3 regions of the Microbispora sp. H10670 genome follow, and region 3 is predicted to be linked to each of the others. Evidence: riboswitches for the same ligand, from Rfam matches in the RefSeq annotation. Region 3 holds a riboswitch; each other region holds the start of a gene.
The links. A riboswitch is a leader RNA that binds a small molecule or an ion and turns the genes downstream of it on or off. The one in region 3 is predicted to bind cobalamin.

Region 1 (5,736 bases), on a different contig from region 3:
AGGATCTGCGACGGTCTGCGGCGGCTGCCCGAGCAGATCAAGGAGATCCTCACCCTGGAGGACCGGATCAGGGAGCTGGCCAAGAAGTACGCCGACGCGCCGGGCATGATGTTCGTCGGCCGGGTCCGCGGCTACCCCGTGGCCCGCGAGGGCGCCCAGAAGCTCAAGGAGATCTCCTACGTCCACGCGGAGGCCTACCCGGCGAGCGAGCTCAAGCACGGCCCGCTGGCGCTGATCAGCCCCGAGCTGCCGACCGTCGCGGTCGTGCCGGACGACGAACTGCTGGACAAGAACCTCACCACGCTCGGCGAGATCCGGGCGAGGCACGGGCGCATCCTCATGGTCGGCCACCGCACCTCCGAGGCGGCCGACGACTGCATCGTGGTGCCCAGGAACGAGGTGGAGCTGGACCCCATCCTGCTCACGATCCCGCTCCAGCTGTTCGCCTACCACGCGGCCGTCGCCCTCGGCCGCGACGTCGACCGCCCCCGCAACCTCGCCAAGAGCGTCACGGTCGAGTAGCTCCTCCACATCCCGTCCGGCTCCCGTCACCGACGCGAGCCGGACGGTCCGGTCTCCACGGTGAAATGGCCGGGGGCCGGGGTACGGGTGCGCACATCGACTACTTCCTCATGGCGCTGCCCGTTGTCGCCCACTGATCTTCATGCGTGCCCGCCGGCCCGCCGATCGCCACATCCGTAACGTCCGTTATGTCATGACATGGGGTGGTTGCTCATAGTCTGTCCGCATAAGGGGCTCTTCGGGGGGAGGGTGCCGGCATGCGACGCCGTACGGTTCTCGCACTGGGGGTCCTGGCCCTGGCGGGCGGATGCGGCACCCCGGCGCCTCCGTACCTCGGGGAGATCTCCCTCCTCGTCCCCGGCCCGCCGGAGTGCTGGGGGGACGGCGTCGCCCGGAGCCTGAAGTCCCTCATCGAGGCCCGCCGCTGGGCCGGCAGAGTGCTGGTCACGCGGGACGCCGGGGGCGGCGGCGCGTCGGCCGTCGGACGCTTCGCCGTCGGACGGCCGGACCGGCTGATGGTCGCCGACCCCCTCCTGCTGGCCGACTACGCGCTGGGTCGCGCGCCCGGCGACGCGGGGCCGTTCGCCGCCCGGACCGTGCCGCTGGCCAGGCTGGCGGGGGAGTGGCAGGTGCTGGTGGCCTCCCCCGATTCGGGTTACCGCACGTTCGAGCAGGTCGCGGCGGCCCTGCTGCGCACTCCGGAGCGGGTGAAGGTGGCGGGCGGGCCCGACCGCGGGCCCGGCCATCTGCTGCTCGGCCTGACCGCCCGGGGCCTCGGGGCCGATCCGCGGCTGGCGGCGTACGAGGCCTTCGACAGCCCCGCCCGGGCCGTCGCGGCGGTGGCCGAGGGGACGACCGCGCTCGCCTTCGGCGGGCGCGGCGACGTCGCCGCCCACGTCAGGGCCGGGCGGCTGCGCCCGCTCGCCGTCTCCGCTCCCGAGCGCCTGCCCGGCCTGGACGCGCCCACGCTGACCGAGTCGGGGGTGCGGGTGGCGTACGCGAACTGGACCGGCCTGCTCGCCCCCCTCGGGGTGGCGGCCCGCGAGCGCGACGCGCTGATCGGCCTGTGCCGGGCCGTCGCGGACTCGCCCGCCTGGCTCCGCCTGTGCGAGCGCAACGGCTGGACGCCGATGTGGCTCGCCGGCGAGGAGTTCCGGCAGTGGCTCACGGGCGAGGCGCGTCGTACGGCCCTGCTTCTCGATGATCTCGGAATCCGGTGACCAACACAACTTGTAGGGCCGCTTGCGAGATCGCCCACTAGATGTAGGATCCATCGCGTCGCTGGTTCACCTCGGTGAGGCAAGAGGGAACCCGGTGTGAATCCGGGGCTGCCCCGCAGCGGTGAGCGGGAACGACCGCCGTCACAGAGCACTGGTGCGTGAGCGCACCGGGAAGCGACGGCCAGTAGGTCCGGCGGGCGTGTGTCCCGCCGGTCGCCCGCGAGCCCGAAGACCTGCCCGCGACCGCGCGCGGAGTCACCGCGCGCGCCCGCGCCGTGCCCCGAGGGAGGGCCCGCCGCCCGCAGGCCGTGCCGTCGCACGCGTGCGCCGCGGCGTCCCCTCCCCTCCGGCCGGCCGGGTCAGGAGACGAGGAGGAGAGGGCGACCGATGACGATCACCGACCCGGTCTCCGCGCCCGCGCGCCCCGCTACGGGGCCGCGCGGCGCGGGGGAGACCGCGGACGTCTGGCGGGCCATCGAGGAGGCGGCGGCGGGGGTCGTCGCGGACCCGGAGAACTCCCGGCGGGCGGCGCGGCTGCTCGCCCGGGTCATCGAGGAGGAGACGGCGGGCCAGGGGGTGCGCGCCTTCTCCGAGTCGGTCGCGGCCGCCCACGCGGCCGGGCTGCTGGGCGACGCCGTCGCCGCGTTCGTGGCCGACGAGGCCGAAGCGCTGGACGCGCTGATCGACCCGGCGGCCGACGACCGGTTCGAGTACTTCGGGCTGCGCACGGTCTACGACCGCTACCTGCTGCGGCATCCGGTCACGCGGCGGGTGCTCGAACGCCCGCAGCACTTCCTGCTACGCGTGGCCTGCGGCCTGTCGGCGAGCGTCGGCGAGGCGGCCGAGCTGTACCGGCTGATGTCCGCGCTCGCCTATCTGCCCAGCTCGCCGACGCTGTTCAACTCCGGGGCGCGCCGCCCGCAGCTGTCGTCGTGCTTCCTGCTCGACTCGCCGCGCGACGAACTGGAGAGCATCTACGAGCGGTACGGCCAGGTGGCGCGGCTGTCGAAGTACTCCGGCGGGATCGGCGTCGCCTGGACCCGGGTGCGCTCGCGCGGTTCGCTGATCCGGGGCACCAACGGCCTGTCCAACGGCATCGTCCCCTGGCTGCGCACGCTCGACGCGTCGGTGGCGGCGGTGAACCAGGGAGGCAGGCGCAAGGGAGCCGCCTGCGTCTACCTGGAGACCTGGCACGCCGACATCGAGGAGTTCCTGGAACTTCGCGACAACACGGGCGAGGAGTCGCGCCGCACCCACAACCTCAACCTGGCCAACTGGGTGCCCGACGAGTTCATGCGCCGGGTCGAGGCGGACGGCGTGTGGTCGCTGTTCGACCCCAAGGAGACCCCCGAGCTGACCGACCTGTGGGGCGAGGCGTTCGACGCCCGGTATCGCGAACTGGAGGCTTCCGGGCGGTATGTCCGGCAGGTGCCCGCCCGCACCCTCTACGCCCGGATGATGCGCACCCTCGCCCAGACCGGCAACGGCTGGATGACCTTCAAGGACGCCGCCAACCGCGCCTCCAACCAGACCGCGCTGCCGCGCAACGTCATCCACCTGTCCAACCTGTGCACCGAGATCCTGGAGGTCACCAGCGACGGGGAGACCGCCGTGTGCAACCTCGGCTCGGTCAACCTCGCCGCCCACCTGAACCCCGAGGGGGACGCCGTCGACTTCGGCCGGCTGCGCGCCACGGTCCGCACCGCCGTACGGTTCCTCGACCGCACGATCGACCTCGGCTTCTACCCGACCCCCGAGGCGGAGGCGGCCAACCAGCGGTGGCGGCCGGTGGGCCTCGGCGTCATGGGCCTCGCCGACGTCTTCTTCGCGCTGCGCCTGCCGTTCGACTCGCCGGAGGCGCTGACGCTGTCCACCCGGATCGCCGAGGAGATCGCGCTCGCGGCGTACGGCACCTCGGCCGACCTGGCCGCCGAACGCGGGCGTCACCCGGCGTACGAGGAGACGCGGGCGGCGGGCGGCGTCCTGCACCCCGACCACTACCCGTGCGCCCCGGCGCACCCGGAGGAGTGGGCGGCGCTGCGCGCGAGGATCGCGGAGACCGGGCTGCGCAACTCCCTGCTGGTCGCGATCGCGCCGACGGCCACGATCGCCTCGATCGCGGGCTGCTACGAGTGCGTCGAGCCGCAGGTGTCCAACGTCTTCAAGCGTGAGACGCTGTCGGGGGAGTTCCTCCAGGTCAACCGGTATCTCGTCCGCGACCTCCAGGCCCTCGGGCTGTGGACGCGGGCGATCCGCGACGCGATCAAGCTCCACGACGGCTCGATCCAGGACATCCCCGCGATCCCCGGCGAGCTCAAGGCGCTCTACCGCACCGCCTGGGAGCTGCCGCAGAAGGCGCTCGTCGACCTCGCGGCCGCGCGGCAGCCGTACGTCGACCAGTCGCAGTCGCTCAACCTCTTCATGGCCGCGCCCACGATCGGCAAGCTCTCGTCGATGTACGCCTACGCCTGGCGGTCGGGCCTGAAGACCACCTACTACCTGCGCTCGCGCCCCGCGACCAGGATCGCCCAGACGACCGTGCCGGCCGTCACCCCCGCCGTGCCCGATGAAGGGGCGGTCGCCTGCTCCCTTGAGAACCCCGAGATCTGCGAGGCGTGCCAATGAGAACGATGCTGCTCGACCCGGGCATGGACCTGACCCTCCGCCCGATGCGCTACCCCGGGTTCTACGAGAGGTACCGCGCGGCGATCAGGAACACCTGGACCGTCGAGGAGGTCGACCTCGCCTCCGACCTCGCCGACCTGGCGACGCTGGAGCCGGGGGAGCGGCACCTGATCAACCGGCTGGTGGCGTTCTTCGCGACCGGCGACTCCATCGTGGCCAACAACCTCGTGCTGAACCTCTACCAGCACGTCAACGCGCCCGAGGCCCGGCTCTACCTGAGCCGCCAGCTGTTCGAGGAGGCCGTGCACGTCCAGTTCTACCTGACCCTGCTGGACACCTACCTGCCCGACCACGACGAGCGGGTGAAGGCGTTCGCCGCCGTGGAGCACATCCCCTCGATCCGCGACAAGGCCGAGTTCTGCTTCCGCTGGATCGACTCGATCAGCGAGCTGTCGCGGCTGGAGACGCGGGAGGACCGGCGGGCCTTCCTGCTCAACCTCGTCTGCTTCGCCGCCTGCATCGAGGGGCTGTTCTTCTACGGCGCCTTCGCCTACGTCTACTGGTTCCGCTCCCGGGGGCTGCTGGGCGGCCTCGCCACCGGCACCAACTGGGTGTTCCGCGACGAGTCCATGCACATGGAGTTCGCCTTCGAGGTGGTGGACACCGTACGCCGGGAGGAGCCGGACCTGTTCGACGACGAGCTGGCCGGCCGGGTCGTGCGGATGATGGAGGAGGCGGTCGCCGCCGAGCTGGCCTTCGCCCGCGACCTGTGCGGCGACGGCACCGGCGGGATGACCGTGGACAACATGCGCCGCTACCTGGAGTACGTCGCCGACCGCCGGCTCGCCCGGCTCGGCCTGCCCGCGCGGTACGGCACGGCCAACCCCTTCCCGTTCATGGAGTTCCAGGACGTGCAGGAGCTGGCGAACTTCTTCGAACGGCGGGTCTCGGCCTACCAGGTGGCCGTCGAGGGAGAGGTGGCCTTCGACGAAGCCTTCTGATCCCGTTTAAGGGGGTTCCAATCCCGGGCAAAGGAAACCCCATGACGACGAACGGGGGCGCCGTCACAGCGGCAGCGTGGAACTGGGCGACATTGGCGATCGCGGTGGGGACGGCGATCGTGGCGGTGGAGCTGGTCCGGCGGGTGCTCAGGTCGCGGCTGATCGGCGACCGATGGGCGCTCGCCGGGCCGTTCGCGCGCCGCTGCACCTGGCCGGGCTTCGCCTCGGCCGTGGTGGGCACCGTCAAGGCCGCCTACGACCCGGACATGCCGGGATCGGGCTCCCATGGCTTCCAGCGGGTGCTGTCGCTGCTCCTGATCGCCTGCGTGACCTGGCTGCTGATCCAGGCGGCGTACGCGGTGACCGAC
Region 2 (5,736 bases), on a different contig from region 3:
ACGACGAGCGTCACCGTGAGCCCGGCCCCGGCCGCCGCGCCGAGCAGGTACGGATCGGCCAGCGGGTTGCGGAAGACACCCTGGTAGCCCGCCCCCGCGAGGGCGAGCAGGCCGCCCACGACGGCGGCCAGCAGCACCCTGGGCACCCGGAGCTGGAAGACGATGCCCTCCTCGTTCGGCTGCAGGCCGGAGTGCAGGGACACCAGCGGCAGCCGGTCGAGCAGGGCCAGCGCGATGGCGCGGGGCGAGATGACCGCCGCGCCCGCCGCCAGGCCGGCGATCAGGCTGACCAGCAGCACGACGCACACGACGAGCAGCGCCCGGCGTGACCGGCCCGCCGCCGTCACCCCGTCACCCGGACCCGCCGCGGCACCGCTCTCACCGCGATCCCGGGGGCGTGCGCGTCACCGGGGGCCTGCGCGTCACCACCGGCTCAGCCCGCCGCCTTCTGGACGGCGTCGCTGACGACCTGGGCGAGGTCGGCGACGCGCGGTCCCCAGCGGGAGGCGACGTCGTCGTCGAGCTCCACCACACGGTCCCGCTTCAGGGCGGCCAGGCCGGACCAGCCCGGCCGCTTGGCCAGCGCGGCGGCGTTCTGACCACAGCACTTGGTGTCACCGAGGAAGATCAGGTCGGGGTCGGCCTTGGCCACGAACTCCGCCGACAGCTTGGGATAGCCGCCCGCCGCGTCGGGGGCCTCGTCGGCGATGTTCCTCAGCCCGAACAGGCTGTAGACCTGCCCGATGAACGTGCTCGACGTGGCCGCGTACGGCGTGGTGTCCAGTTCGTGATAGTAGGTCAGGCCCTTGCCCTTGGGCGCCGCCGCGACGAGCGCGTCGATCTTCTGCTTGACGCCGCCGGCCACCTCCTCGGCCTTGTCCACGTTGCCGGTGGCCGCGCCGAGGTCCCTGATCTGGTCGTAGGTGTCCTCCAGCTTGGTCGCGGCGGGCTCCAGCAGCACCGGGACGCCGACCTTCCCCAGCCCGGCGACCACGCCCTCCAGGTCGTTGGCGAGCACGACGAGATCGGGCTTGGCGGCGGCGATCGCCTCGACGTTGGGCTTGAAGCCCGACAGCGACGTCTTCGGCGCCTCGGGCGGGTAGTTCGACTGGTCGTCCACCGCGCCCACCTGGGCGCCCGCGCCGATCGCGAACAGGATCTCGGTGGCCGTCGGGGACAGCGACACGATGTGCTCGGGCCGCTTGGCGATGGTCACCGCGCCGTTGCCCGCCTGGACGGTGACGGGGAAGGCGCCGCCCGAGGCGGCGGAGCTGGAAGCGGCGGGGTTCGAGGCGGCGGGGGACGCGGAAGTGGCGGAGCCGTCGCTCTGGCCGCAGCCGGCCAGTCCGAGCACGCCCAGCACCACACCCGCGACGGCCGTACGCAGGGGCCTCACGAGGGTCCTCCAAGGGGGAAAGCCGGGAAATCGAGAGACCCGCGGGATTGGACGGATCACCCTTTTCCACGAGGGTTGACGGCGTCGGCGCACAACGCAGGCGACCTGGCTCGTCCCCGGGGGCGGGGAACCACAGTTGCGGGACAGCGCCGGGTTCTCACCGGACTTCGCTGCGCTGCGCGCGTCGGACGCAACGGTACCAACCCGCCTCGCGGCGCCGTCATCCTCCCCCGGCCGCCGAGGTCCGCCCGCCTGCCCGTACGCCGGGGTGGTAGGGCAGGCCCCACCCCGATGGTGGGGGCTCGCCCATGATCGGGAGTAGTGGCTCCGTCGCTGCGCCGGACGGCGGCCGGGCGGGACCCTGGAGCGGCCGGGCGGTTCCCGGCAGAAGCTCCTGACGGACTATCTCCCCCACTCCTCCTCAGTCCGCGGGCCGGCGCCGGAGCGCGCGGTCGCGACCGCTCCCCGCTCCGGCCGGGTCCGCGACGGACGACCGGCGTCCGGCAACCGACGATCGACACACCGAAGGCGGCTCCCCCGTGTCCCTGACCATGCTTCCCCCCGCCCCCGCGCGGGCCCCGGCCGCCCCCGGGCCCCGGGACCGCTTCATCGACATCCTGCGCGTCTTCGGGATGGTCCTCGTGGTCGTCCAGCACTGGGCGATGCCGGTCCTGTCGTACGCCGGAGGACGGCTGACCACGGGCAACGCCCTGGCGGCGGCTCCGTTCGTCACCTGGATCTCCCAGGTGATGCCGCTGGTCTTCTTCGCCGGGGGCGCGGCCAACGCGATCAGCTTCCGGTCCGCGGCGCGCCGCGCCGGCCTGCCGGACACGCGCGAGACGGCCCGGGAGCGGTCGACGCGGCGGCCGACCGCGGAGAAGCGGACGGCCTGGGAGTGGACGGCGCGGGAGTGGACGGCGCGGCGGGTGCGCCGCCTGGCCTGGCCGGTGGCGCCGCTCGCGGCCGTCTGGCTGCCGCTCCCCCACCTCCTGACGGCGCTCGGCGTGCCCCCGCAGCCGGTCGAGGTGGCCGCGCGGACCGTCGGCCAGTTGCTCTGGTTCCTCGCCGTCTACCTGCTCGCGGTGGTGGCCACCCCCCGCCTGCTGCGCGTACGGGCCGGGGTCGCGCTGCCCGTGCTGGCGGGCGGCGCGGTGCTGACGGACGTGGTCCGCTTCTCGGGGCTGGAGGCCGCCGGCTATCTCAACGTCGCGTTCGTGTGGCTGGCCGTCCACCAGGTCGGGTTCCGGTACGCCGACGGCGGCCTGGAGTGGCTGCGGGGACGCCGCGCGGCGGCGCTCGCGGTGGCCGGGTTCGCGATGGTGGCGGCCCTCGTGGTGGCCGGGCCGTACCCGGCCAGCATGATCGGGATGCCCGGCGCGGTCTCGAACATGGCCCCGCCGAGCGCGTGCCTGCTCGCGCTCTTCGCCGGCCAGCTCGGCCTGGCGATGCTGCTGCGCCCCGCCCTGAACGCGCTGGCGCGCCGGCCCCGCGCCGAGGCGGTGCTCACCGCGCTCGCGCCCCGCATGATGACCGTCTACCTGTGGCACATGACGGCGCTCGTCGCCGTCGCCGGGCTCGCGACCATCGGGTTCGGGCCGGCTACTCCTCTCCCCGGCTCGGCGGCCTGGTGGAGCGGCGCCCCACTGTGGCCGGCCGCCCTCGCGCCGGTCCTGCTCGGGCTCACCGCCCTGTTCGGCCGATGGGAGGAGCCGGCGGGAGCCGCCACCGGACGGCATGTGGCGGTCGCCGCGCCGCTCGTCGGCGGCGCGCTGCTCACCCTCACGGTGACCGGCTTCGCGCCGGGGCCGGCGCCGGTGATCGCGTCGATCGCCCTGGTCGGGGGCCTGTGCCTGGTCAGCCGGAGGGCACGCCTCGCGGGGCCGGTCCACCGCTCGGGTGAACCGGCCCGATGAGACGCCGTACGACGGCTTCGGGCGTCAGCCCGCCCGCCTGGCGCGGAGTCCGAGCAGGACGTCGATCACCAGGAACACGGCCAGGGAGATGCCCATCAGGGGCAGGTAGTAGCCGGCCACGGCGGTGAGCAGGGCCAGAGGCACCAACAGCCCCCAGTGCAGGCCCCGCAGGCCGCCCCGGGGGTGGGGCCGGCCGAAGCCGCGGGTCGGGCGGCGGCGCCACCACATGCGGTAGCCCAGCACGATCAGTGTGATGAGCCCGGCGGCGATCGCGGCCAGGACGATCTGGTTGGCCAGGCCGAAGAGCAGCCCCATGTGCGCGTCGATGCCCCACTCGGTGAGCTTCGCGGCCAGCGGATAGTCCGCGAACCGCAGCTCGCCCACGAACCGCCCGGTCGCCGGGTCGAACGCCAGCTGGTCCAGGCGCGTGGGGACGGTCTTGCGGATCTCCTTGACCACGTACGCGTCCCCCGGCTCGCCCGGCAGGACGACCTCCAGCGGGCCGGACAGCCGCCAGCTCGCCGCCGCCCGTGTGATCTGGTCGATTCCCACGTCCTGGGTGCCGCCGGCCTGGCCGCCGCTCGCTGCGTGCCCCGAGTGCCCGGCGTGCGCGCCCAGATCGGTGTCGATCGTGGGAGTCTCCCAGCCGAACGCCGTACGCAGCCCGGCGATGTTGTCCCCGGCGTACTTCGACCAGGTCAGGCCGGTGACGGACAGGAACAGCAGGCCCAGCAGTGCCCACAGCCCCACCGAGCCGTGCCAGGACAGCGTGCGGCGCGACCCGGTCGCGGCGCGGTCCGGGGTGAACAGGCCGCGCAGGCGGCGGCCGTCGCGGCGGCGCCGGGTCAGCCACAGCGCGAGCCCGCCGAGGGCGACCACCCACAGCCAGCCGGCGGCCAGCTCGCTGTAGATCCGGCCGGGCTCACCGAGGTGCAGGCGGCGATGCAGGTCGGAGATCCAGGCGCGCACGGGCAGCGCCCCGGAGCCGCCGTAGCTCTCCAGGGCGCCGCGCACCTGACCGGTCCCGGGGTCGACGAAGACCGCCATCCGGGTGCTCTCCGGCAGGCCCGGCACGTCCAGCAGCACCCGGGTGGTCAGGCCGGGCTCGGCCGCGGGACGCACCGCGGCGACCTTCCCCTCGGGCAGCGCCCGGCGGGCCGCGGCGACCTGCTCGCCGAGGGGGACGGTGACCTGGCTGACGGGCGCGGTCAGCTCGTGCCGGTAGACGACGTTCTCGATCTGGAAGGAGGCGGCGTACAGCAGGCCCGTGGCGGCCGCGACGAGCAGGAAGGGGGCGATGAGGATCCCGGCGTAGAAGTGCAGGCGGACCACGAGCGGGCGCAGCGCCGCCCAGGTCGCGCTTCTGCCGCGAGGAGGGCGTGGGGGATCGACGACGGGATGGACGTCGGCGGTCGAGGTCATGGGGGGTCTCTCCGTTCGGCCGTGAGCGCGCGCCCGCGGGCACGCCTCACCAGGGCAGGGGGGAAGTGTCCGGCGGGCGCCGCCCTTCGCGAGCGGGAACCCGGGTGGACGCGTCGCACGGCGGAGCGGGCCGGAGCGGAGCTCCGGCCGGCGGCTCCAGGCCCTGCGAGAGCGTTCCGAGCCCGCGAGGCGTCACCGCGGGTGGGCGGCGGCGCGGCGAGGCGTCACCCGGCCACGCGCGGCGGGGCGTGCGTGCCGGACACTAGCCGCGGCCGCGCGGGGCGCGGTCCAGGCGGCTGGGAACGGGCGTGCGGCATGGCGACAGCCGCCGCCCCCGGAGGGGGCGAGCCCGGATCAGAGAACGGAGACGACGGGAGGCGGACCGCGCCGGGCGACGACCACGGCGAAGTCGGCCCGGCGCGGGAGCGGAAGGGAGAACCGCCCCAGGACCCCCGCGGGGATCGGAGCGACGCCGGCCGGCGGGCCCGCGAGGACGACGACCATCGCCCACAGCCGGCGCACGGGCGTGACGGCCAGGTGCACGATCACGTCCAGCGCCGACTCGCCGCGTTCGAGGGCCCAGGCGGACAGGACCGCCGTCGCGGCGTGGATCAGCAGCATGCCCAGCCCGGTGCCGTGCTCCCCCGTCCACATGGGCGGCGACTCGTGCGCGGCGCCGAGGGTGAACAGGTGGTGCAGGCCGTACTGCGCGGCGAAGCACGCGCCCAGCAGGACGTCCATGCCACGCCGGCGGCCCGCGAGCAGGAACGCGCCCAGCCAGGTCAGCGCCAGCGCGGCGACGAGGGCGCCCGCACGCACGGGAGCGCCTCCGGCCAGTACGTGCAGCGCGGCCGAGACCAGCACGCACGCCACCGCGAACACCGCGGCGCGTAAGGCGCGCAGGGGCGACCGGCCGGCAGACACGGCGCAATCCTGGCAGAGCGCGGACGTCGCCACCATCCTTGACTTGTTTGGATCCGCTCGGCTATGTCTGTCCGTTTCCCG
Region 3 (5,736 bases):
TACGCGGCGGGTGCGCGGCCCGTCAGCGCGCGTACGGTCGCGATCATGCCGCCGTGGTACTGGAAGTAGTCGTCGGAGTCGGCGATGTCGTGTTCGCGGGTGTCCACGTTCTTGGCGGCGACGGCGATGCGGCGGTAGGCGTTCTCCATGTCCTCGCGGGCGGGCGCGCCGTCGAGGTCGCGGCCGTAGGCGTAGCCGCCCCAGACGGCGTACACCTCGGCGAGGTCGGCGTCGTCACGCCAGTTGCCGCTGTCGATGAGCGGCAGCAGGCCCGCGCCGTACGCGCCGGGACGCGACCCGAACACGCGCAGCGTCGCACGCCTGGCGTCGCCGTGCGCGGCCCGGTCGGCGTCCACGTGGGCGCGCACGTAGTTGTCCTCGGGGCTCTCGCCGAGCCCGGCGACGAGCCGGACGGCGTCGTCGAGCATCGCCACCACGTGCGGGAACGCGTCCCGGAAGAACCCGCTGATGCGCACCGTCACGTCCACGCGCGGGCGGCCCAGCTCGTCAAGTGGCACGGGTTCGAGCGTGGTGACGCGCCGCGACGCCTCGTCCCAGACGGGCCGCACGCCGAGCAGGGCGAGCACCTCGGCGATGTCGTCGCCGGCGGTGCGCATGGCGCTGGTCCCCCACACCGACAGCCCGACCGAGCGCGGCCACTCGCCGGTCTCCGCGCGGTAGCGGGCGAGCAGCGAGTCGGCCATGGCCTGCCCGGTCTCCCAGGCGAGGCGGCTCGGCACGGCACGCGGGTCGACGGAGTAGAAGTTGCGGCCGGTCGGCAGCACGTTGATCAGCCCGCGCAGCGGCGACCCCGACGGCCCGGCGGGGACGTAGCCCCCTTCCAGCGCGTGCAGCACGTGGTCGAGCTCGTCGGTGGTACGCGCGAGCCGCGGCACCACCTCGGTCGCCGCGAACGTCAGCACCCGCCCGACCTCCGGATCGGCCGTCACCCCGGCGACCGCGGCCGGATCCCAGCCGCGTTCCTCCATCGCGGTGACGAGGGCGCGGGCCTCGGCCTCGACGCGGTCCACGGACGCGGTCGCGGCGCTGCCGTCCTCGGTCAGGCCGAGCGCCTCGCGCAGGCCGGGCAGGGTCTCGCGGCCCGCCCACATCTGGCGGGCGCGCAGCATGGCCAGCACCAGGTTCACCCGGGCCTCACCGGTTGGGGCCGCGCCGAGGACGTGCAGGCCGTCGCGGATCTGCGCGTCCTTGACCTCGCACAGCCAGCCGTCCACGTGCAGGATGAACTCGTCGAACTCCGCGTCGTGCGGGCGCTCGGACAGGCCGAGGTCGTGGTCGAGGCGGGCGGCCTGGATGAGGGTCCAGATCTGGGCGCGGATCGCGGGCAGCTTCGCCGGGTCCATGGCCGCGATCGTCGCGTGCTCGTCGAGCAGCTGCTCAAGGCGGGCGATGTCGCCGTACGTCTCGGCCCTCGCCATCGGCGGCACCAGGTGGTCCACGAGAACCGCATGCGCGCGGCGCTTGGCCTGGGTGCCCTCGCCGGGGTCGTTCACCAGGAACGGATAGACCAGCGGCAGGTCGCCGATCGCCGCGTCGGTGCCGCAGGAGGCCGACATGCCGGCCGACTTGCCGGGCAGCCACTCCAGGTTGCCGTGCTTGCCGACGTGGACCATGGCGTGCGCGCCGAATTCGGCCGACAACCACCGGTAGGCCGCCAGGTAGTGGTGGCTCGGCGGCAGGTCGGGGTCGTGGTAGATCGCGATCGGGTTCTCCCCGAAGCCGCGTGGAGGCTGGACCATCACCACGACGTTGCCCGACCGCAGCGCGGCGAGCACGATGTCGCCCTCGTGGACGAACAGCTCGCCGGGCGGCGCGCCCCAGTGGCGTTCCATGTCGGCGCGCAGGCCGGCGGGAAGGGTGTCGTACCAGGCGCGGTAGGCGGCGGCGGGGATGCGCACCGGGTTGGCGGCGAGCTGTTCCTCGGTGAGCCAGTCCTGGTCCTGGCCGCCCGCGGCGATCAGGGCGTGGATCAGCGCGTCGCCGTCCTGCTCGGCCTGGCCCGGGAAGCCGCCGCCGAGGTCGTAGCCCTCCTCGGCCAGCCGGGCCAGCAGCCCGACCGTGCTGGCCGGGGTGTCCAGGCCGACGGCGTTGCCGACCCGGGAGTTCTTCGTCGGGTACGCCGACAGCATCACGACGAGCCTCTTGTCCGCCGGAGGCACGTGGCGCAGCAGTCCGTGGCGTACGGCGATGCCCGCGACCCGCGCCGCGCGTTCGGGGTCGGCGACGTAGACGGTCAGGCCGTCGTCGTCGATCTCCTTGAACGAGAACGGCACCGTGATGATCCGCCCGTCGAACTCGGGGATCGCGACCTGCGAGGCGGCGTCCAGCGGGGACAGCCCGTCGTCGTTGTCCTCCCACTCGGCGCGGCTCGTCGTCAGGCACAGGCCCTGCAGGATCGGCACGTCGAGTGCGGCGAGCGCGCCGACGTCCCAGGCCGCGTCGTCGCCGCCGGCCGACGCCGTCGCGGGCCGTGCCCCGCCCGCCGCGAGCACGGTCACCACCAGGGCGTCCGCGCCGCCCAGCACGTCGAGCAGATCCGGCTCCGCGGTGCGCAGCGAGGAGCAGAAGACCGGCAGCGCCCGGCCGCCCGCGTCCTCGATCGCGTCGCAGAGGGCGGCGACGAAGCCCGTGTTGCCCGCCATGTGGTGCGCCCGGTAGTAGAGCACCCCGATCACCGGTCCGTCGCCGGGGCGGCCCTCGCGTTCGAGGACCCCCCAGCTCGGGGTGGGCGCCGGGCCCGCGAAGCCGCGCCCGGTCAGCAGGACCGTGTCCGACAGGAACGCGTGCAGCTCGGCCAGGTTGGCGGGCCCTCCGTACGCGAGGTAGGCGTGGGCCTCGGCGCAGACGCCGCCGCTCACCGTGGACAGCTCCATCAGTTCGGCGTCCGGGGCCTGCTCGCCGCCGAGGACCACCACCGGGCACGGCCCCGCGAGCAGCGCGTCCAGCCCGTCCTCCCAGGCACGCCGGCCGCCGAGCAGCCGGACGACCACGAGGCCGGCGCCCTCGACCAGCGCGGGCAGGTCGTCCACGGTCAGCCGCGCCGGGTTGCCCAGCCGGTACGCGGCCCCGCTCGCGCGGGCGCTCAACAGGTCGGTGTCCGACGTGGACAACAGGACGACGACGGGCTGCGCGGCGGACGCGTCTGTGCGCACGGCAAGGTCCTCCCTCGGGGTCCTCGCCCCGGGTCGTGGCGGCGCGACGGCAGGAGTCTCCTGGCTCCCGGATCGACGCTCACCCCGGCCTTCCCGTCTTCCGACAGTGGCCGTGTGGTGGGGTTCGCTCCCCGGTCACAGTGGCGGGACCGCGCCGGATTCACACCGGCTTCCTCCGCTTGCCATCGCTCACCGCAGACCCTACGTGACGGAGGTCGTGTCAGAAAACTGGCGTTAGCATCCTGTTCGTGGTCATGGGTGGCTTTTCTGGGCGCGCCGCCCAGGACGCGTGTCCCGGCGCGCTCCAGGTGCACGCGGCGGCGGACGGGGCGCTGGCCCGCGTCCGCGTGCCCGGCGGCGGGCTGGCCGCCGGCGCCCTGCGCGAACTGGCCGCCTGCGCCCGCGAACTGGGCGCCGGGGTCGTCGAACTGACGTCACGGGCCAACGTGCAGGTGCGCGGGCTGGCCGACCCACCGGCGTTCGCCGCGCGGATGGCCGCCGCCGGACTGCTGCCGTCCGCTACCCACGAGCGCGTGCGCAACATCGTCGCCTCGCCGCTCAGCGGCCGTTCGGCGGCGGCCGTCCTGGACGTGCGGCCCCTGGTGGCGGACCTCGACGCGGCCCTGTGCGGCCGTGCCGCCCTGGCTCAGCTGCCCGGCCGGTTCCTGTTCGCGCTCGACGACGGAACGGGTGACGTCCTCGGGCTCGGGGCGGACGTGACCCTCGCCGCGCACCCCGTCTCTCAGCCCGGCGCCCACCCCGGCGGCGGCCTGACCCTGCTGCTCGCGGGGGAGCCGGTCGGGTCGGTGACCGCCGACGACGCCGTCTCCGTCGCGCTCGCCGCGGCCGAGGAGTTCCAGGAGGTGCGCGGGGACGCCTGGCGGGTGGCCGAACTCCCCGGCGGACCAGCGACGATCGCCGCCCGCCTCCCCGCCCGCCTCCCCGGCCGGCTCCCCCGTCGGCTCGCTGTCCTGCCCCCCGTGCCGGTGACGCCCGCCACGCCGCGCAGGGGCGGCCCGTCCGCGCAGGTGGACGGCCGGGTGGCGCTCGACGTGATCGTCCCCCTCGGCAGGCTGACCTCCGGCCAGGCCGGCCTGCTCGCCGATCTGGCCGCCGGTGAGGTGCGGCTGACGCCGTGGCGTACGGTCGTGCTGCCCGACCTCGCGCCCGAGACGGTCGGGCCGGTGACCGAGGCGCTCGCCGGGGCGGGGCTGGTGATCGATCCCGCCTCGCCGTACGCCAGACTGTCGGCCTGCACCGGGCGGCCCGGCTGCGCGAAGGCGCTGGCCGACGTCCAGGCGGACGCGGTGCGCTGGGCGGAGTCCGGCGTGCCCGAACCACCGGTTGTCGGGCCTCCGGGTCCCCGGCCACCGGGTGCCGAACCGCCCGACGCCGGCCTGATCCACTGGGCGGGCTGCGAACGCCGCTGTGGCCGCCCGAAGGGCCGGGTCACCGACGTGGTCGCCACGACCGGCGGCTACGACGTCCGCCGTTGACCGTCCGTCCAGTCCGTCCAGTCCGTGCATCCACCGTCCGCTCCATCCACCGTCCGCCATCCACGAACAGAGGTGTCCGTGCCCGAGCACGACTACGTCCGCGACGGAGCGGAGATCTACCGGCGGTCGTTCGCGACCATCAGGGCCGAGGCCGACCTGTCGGGGCTGCCCGCCGACGTCGCCCGGGTCGCGGTCCGCATGATCCATGCGTGCGGCATGACCGACCTCGTCGGCGACCTCGGCTACTCCCCCGGCGTGGCCGAGAAGGCGCGCACCGCGCTGCTGGCGGGTGCGCCCGTGCTGTGCGACGCGCGGATGGTCGCCTCCGGCATCACCAGGAAGCGCCTGCCCGCCGGCAACGAGGTCGTCTGCACGCTCGGCGACCCCCGCGTGCCCGCCCTCGCGGAGCGGCTCGGCACCACCCGCAGCGCCGCCGCGCTCGACCTGTGGCTCGACCGCCTCGACGGCGCGGTCGTGGCCGTCGGCAACGCCCCGACCGCGCTGTTCCGGCTGCTCGAACTGGTCGCCGAAGGCGCGGGACGGCCCGCCGCCGTGCTGGGCGTCCCGGTCGGCTTCATCGGCGCGGCCGAGTCGAAGCGCGCCCTCGCGGCGTCCGGCCTGGAGTTTCTGGTTGTCCACGGCCGCCGGGGCGGCAGTGCCATGACGGCGGCGGCGGTCAACGCCATCGCCTGCGAGCAGGAGTGACGAGACGTGACAGGAACGCTCTACGGCGTCGGCCTCGGCCCCGGCGACCCCGAACTGATGACCGTGAAGGCCGCCCGCCTGATCGGCGAGGCCGACGTGATCGCCTACCACGCGGCGCGGCACGGCCGCAGCATCGCCCGGTCGATCGCGGCCCACCACATGCGCGACGGGCAGATCGAGGAGCTCCTGCAGTATCCGCTGACGACGGAGACGACCGACCACCCCGGCGGCTACCAGGGCGCGCTCGACGACTTCTACGCCGGATGCGCCGACCGCCTCGCCGCGCACCTGGACGCCGGGCGCGACGTCGTCGTGCTGTGCGAGGGAGACCCCCTCTTCTACGGGTCGTACATGCACATGCA

Region 1: it holds a riboswitch for cobalamin, as region 3 does, so the genes downstream of both, HHX33_RS21990 (ribonucleoside-diphosphate reductase subunit alpha) here and cobN (cobaltochelatase subunit CobN) in region 3, are expected to answer to the same signal.
Region 2: it holds a riboswitch for cobalamin, as region 3 does, so the genes downstream of both, HHX33_RS27935 (ABC transporter substrate-binding protein) here and cobN (cobaltochelatase subunit CobN) in region 3, are expected to answer to the same signal.

What each region holds. Positions count from the first base shown of each region.
Region 1 covers NZ_JABBWW010000016.1:56,563-62,298, forward strand. The annotation lists gene glmS (glutamine--fructose-6-phosphate transaminase (isomerizing)) at 1-522, shown strand, start outside; gene HHX33_RS21985 (Bug family tripartite tricarboxylate transporter substrate binding protein) at 780-1,742, shown strand; cobalamin riboswitch at 1,788-1,998, shown strand; gene HHX33_RS21990 (ribonucleoside-diphosphate reductase subunit alpha) at 2,130-4,367, shown strand; gene HHX33_RS21995 (ribonucleotide-diphosphate reductase subunit beta) at 4,364-5,368, shown strand; gene HHX33_RS22000 (mechanosensitive ion channel family protein) at 5,410-5,736, shown strand, end outside.
Region 2 covers NZ_JABBWW010000025.1:30,262-35,997, reverse strand. The annotation lists gene HHX33_RS27940 (FecCD family ABC transporter permease) at 1-347, opposite strand, end outside; gene HHX33_RS27935 (ABC transporter substrate-binding protein) at 434-1,396, opposite strand; cobalamin riboswitch at 1,474-1,598, opposite strand; gene HHX33_RS27930 (acyltransferase) at 1,936-3,309, shown strand; gene HHX33_RS27925 (PepSY-associated TM helix domain-containing protein) at 3,334-4,731, opposite strand; gene HHX33_RS27920 (hypothetical protein) at 5,086-5,655, opposite strand.
Region 3 covers NZ_JABBWW010000008.1:217,695-223,430, forward strand. The annotation lists gene cobN (cobaltochelatase subunit CobN) at 1-3,173, opposite strand, end outside; cobalamin riboswitch at 3,227-3,349, opposite strand; gene cobG (precorrin-3B synthase) at 3,428-4,669, shown strand; gene HHX33_RS14585 (precorrin-8X methylmutase) at 4,748-5,374, shown strand; gene HHX33_RS14590 (precorrin-2 C(20)-methyltransferase) at 5,381-5,736, shown strand, end outside.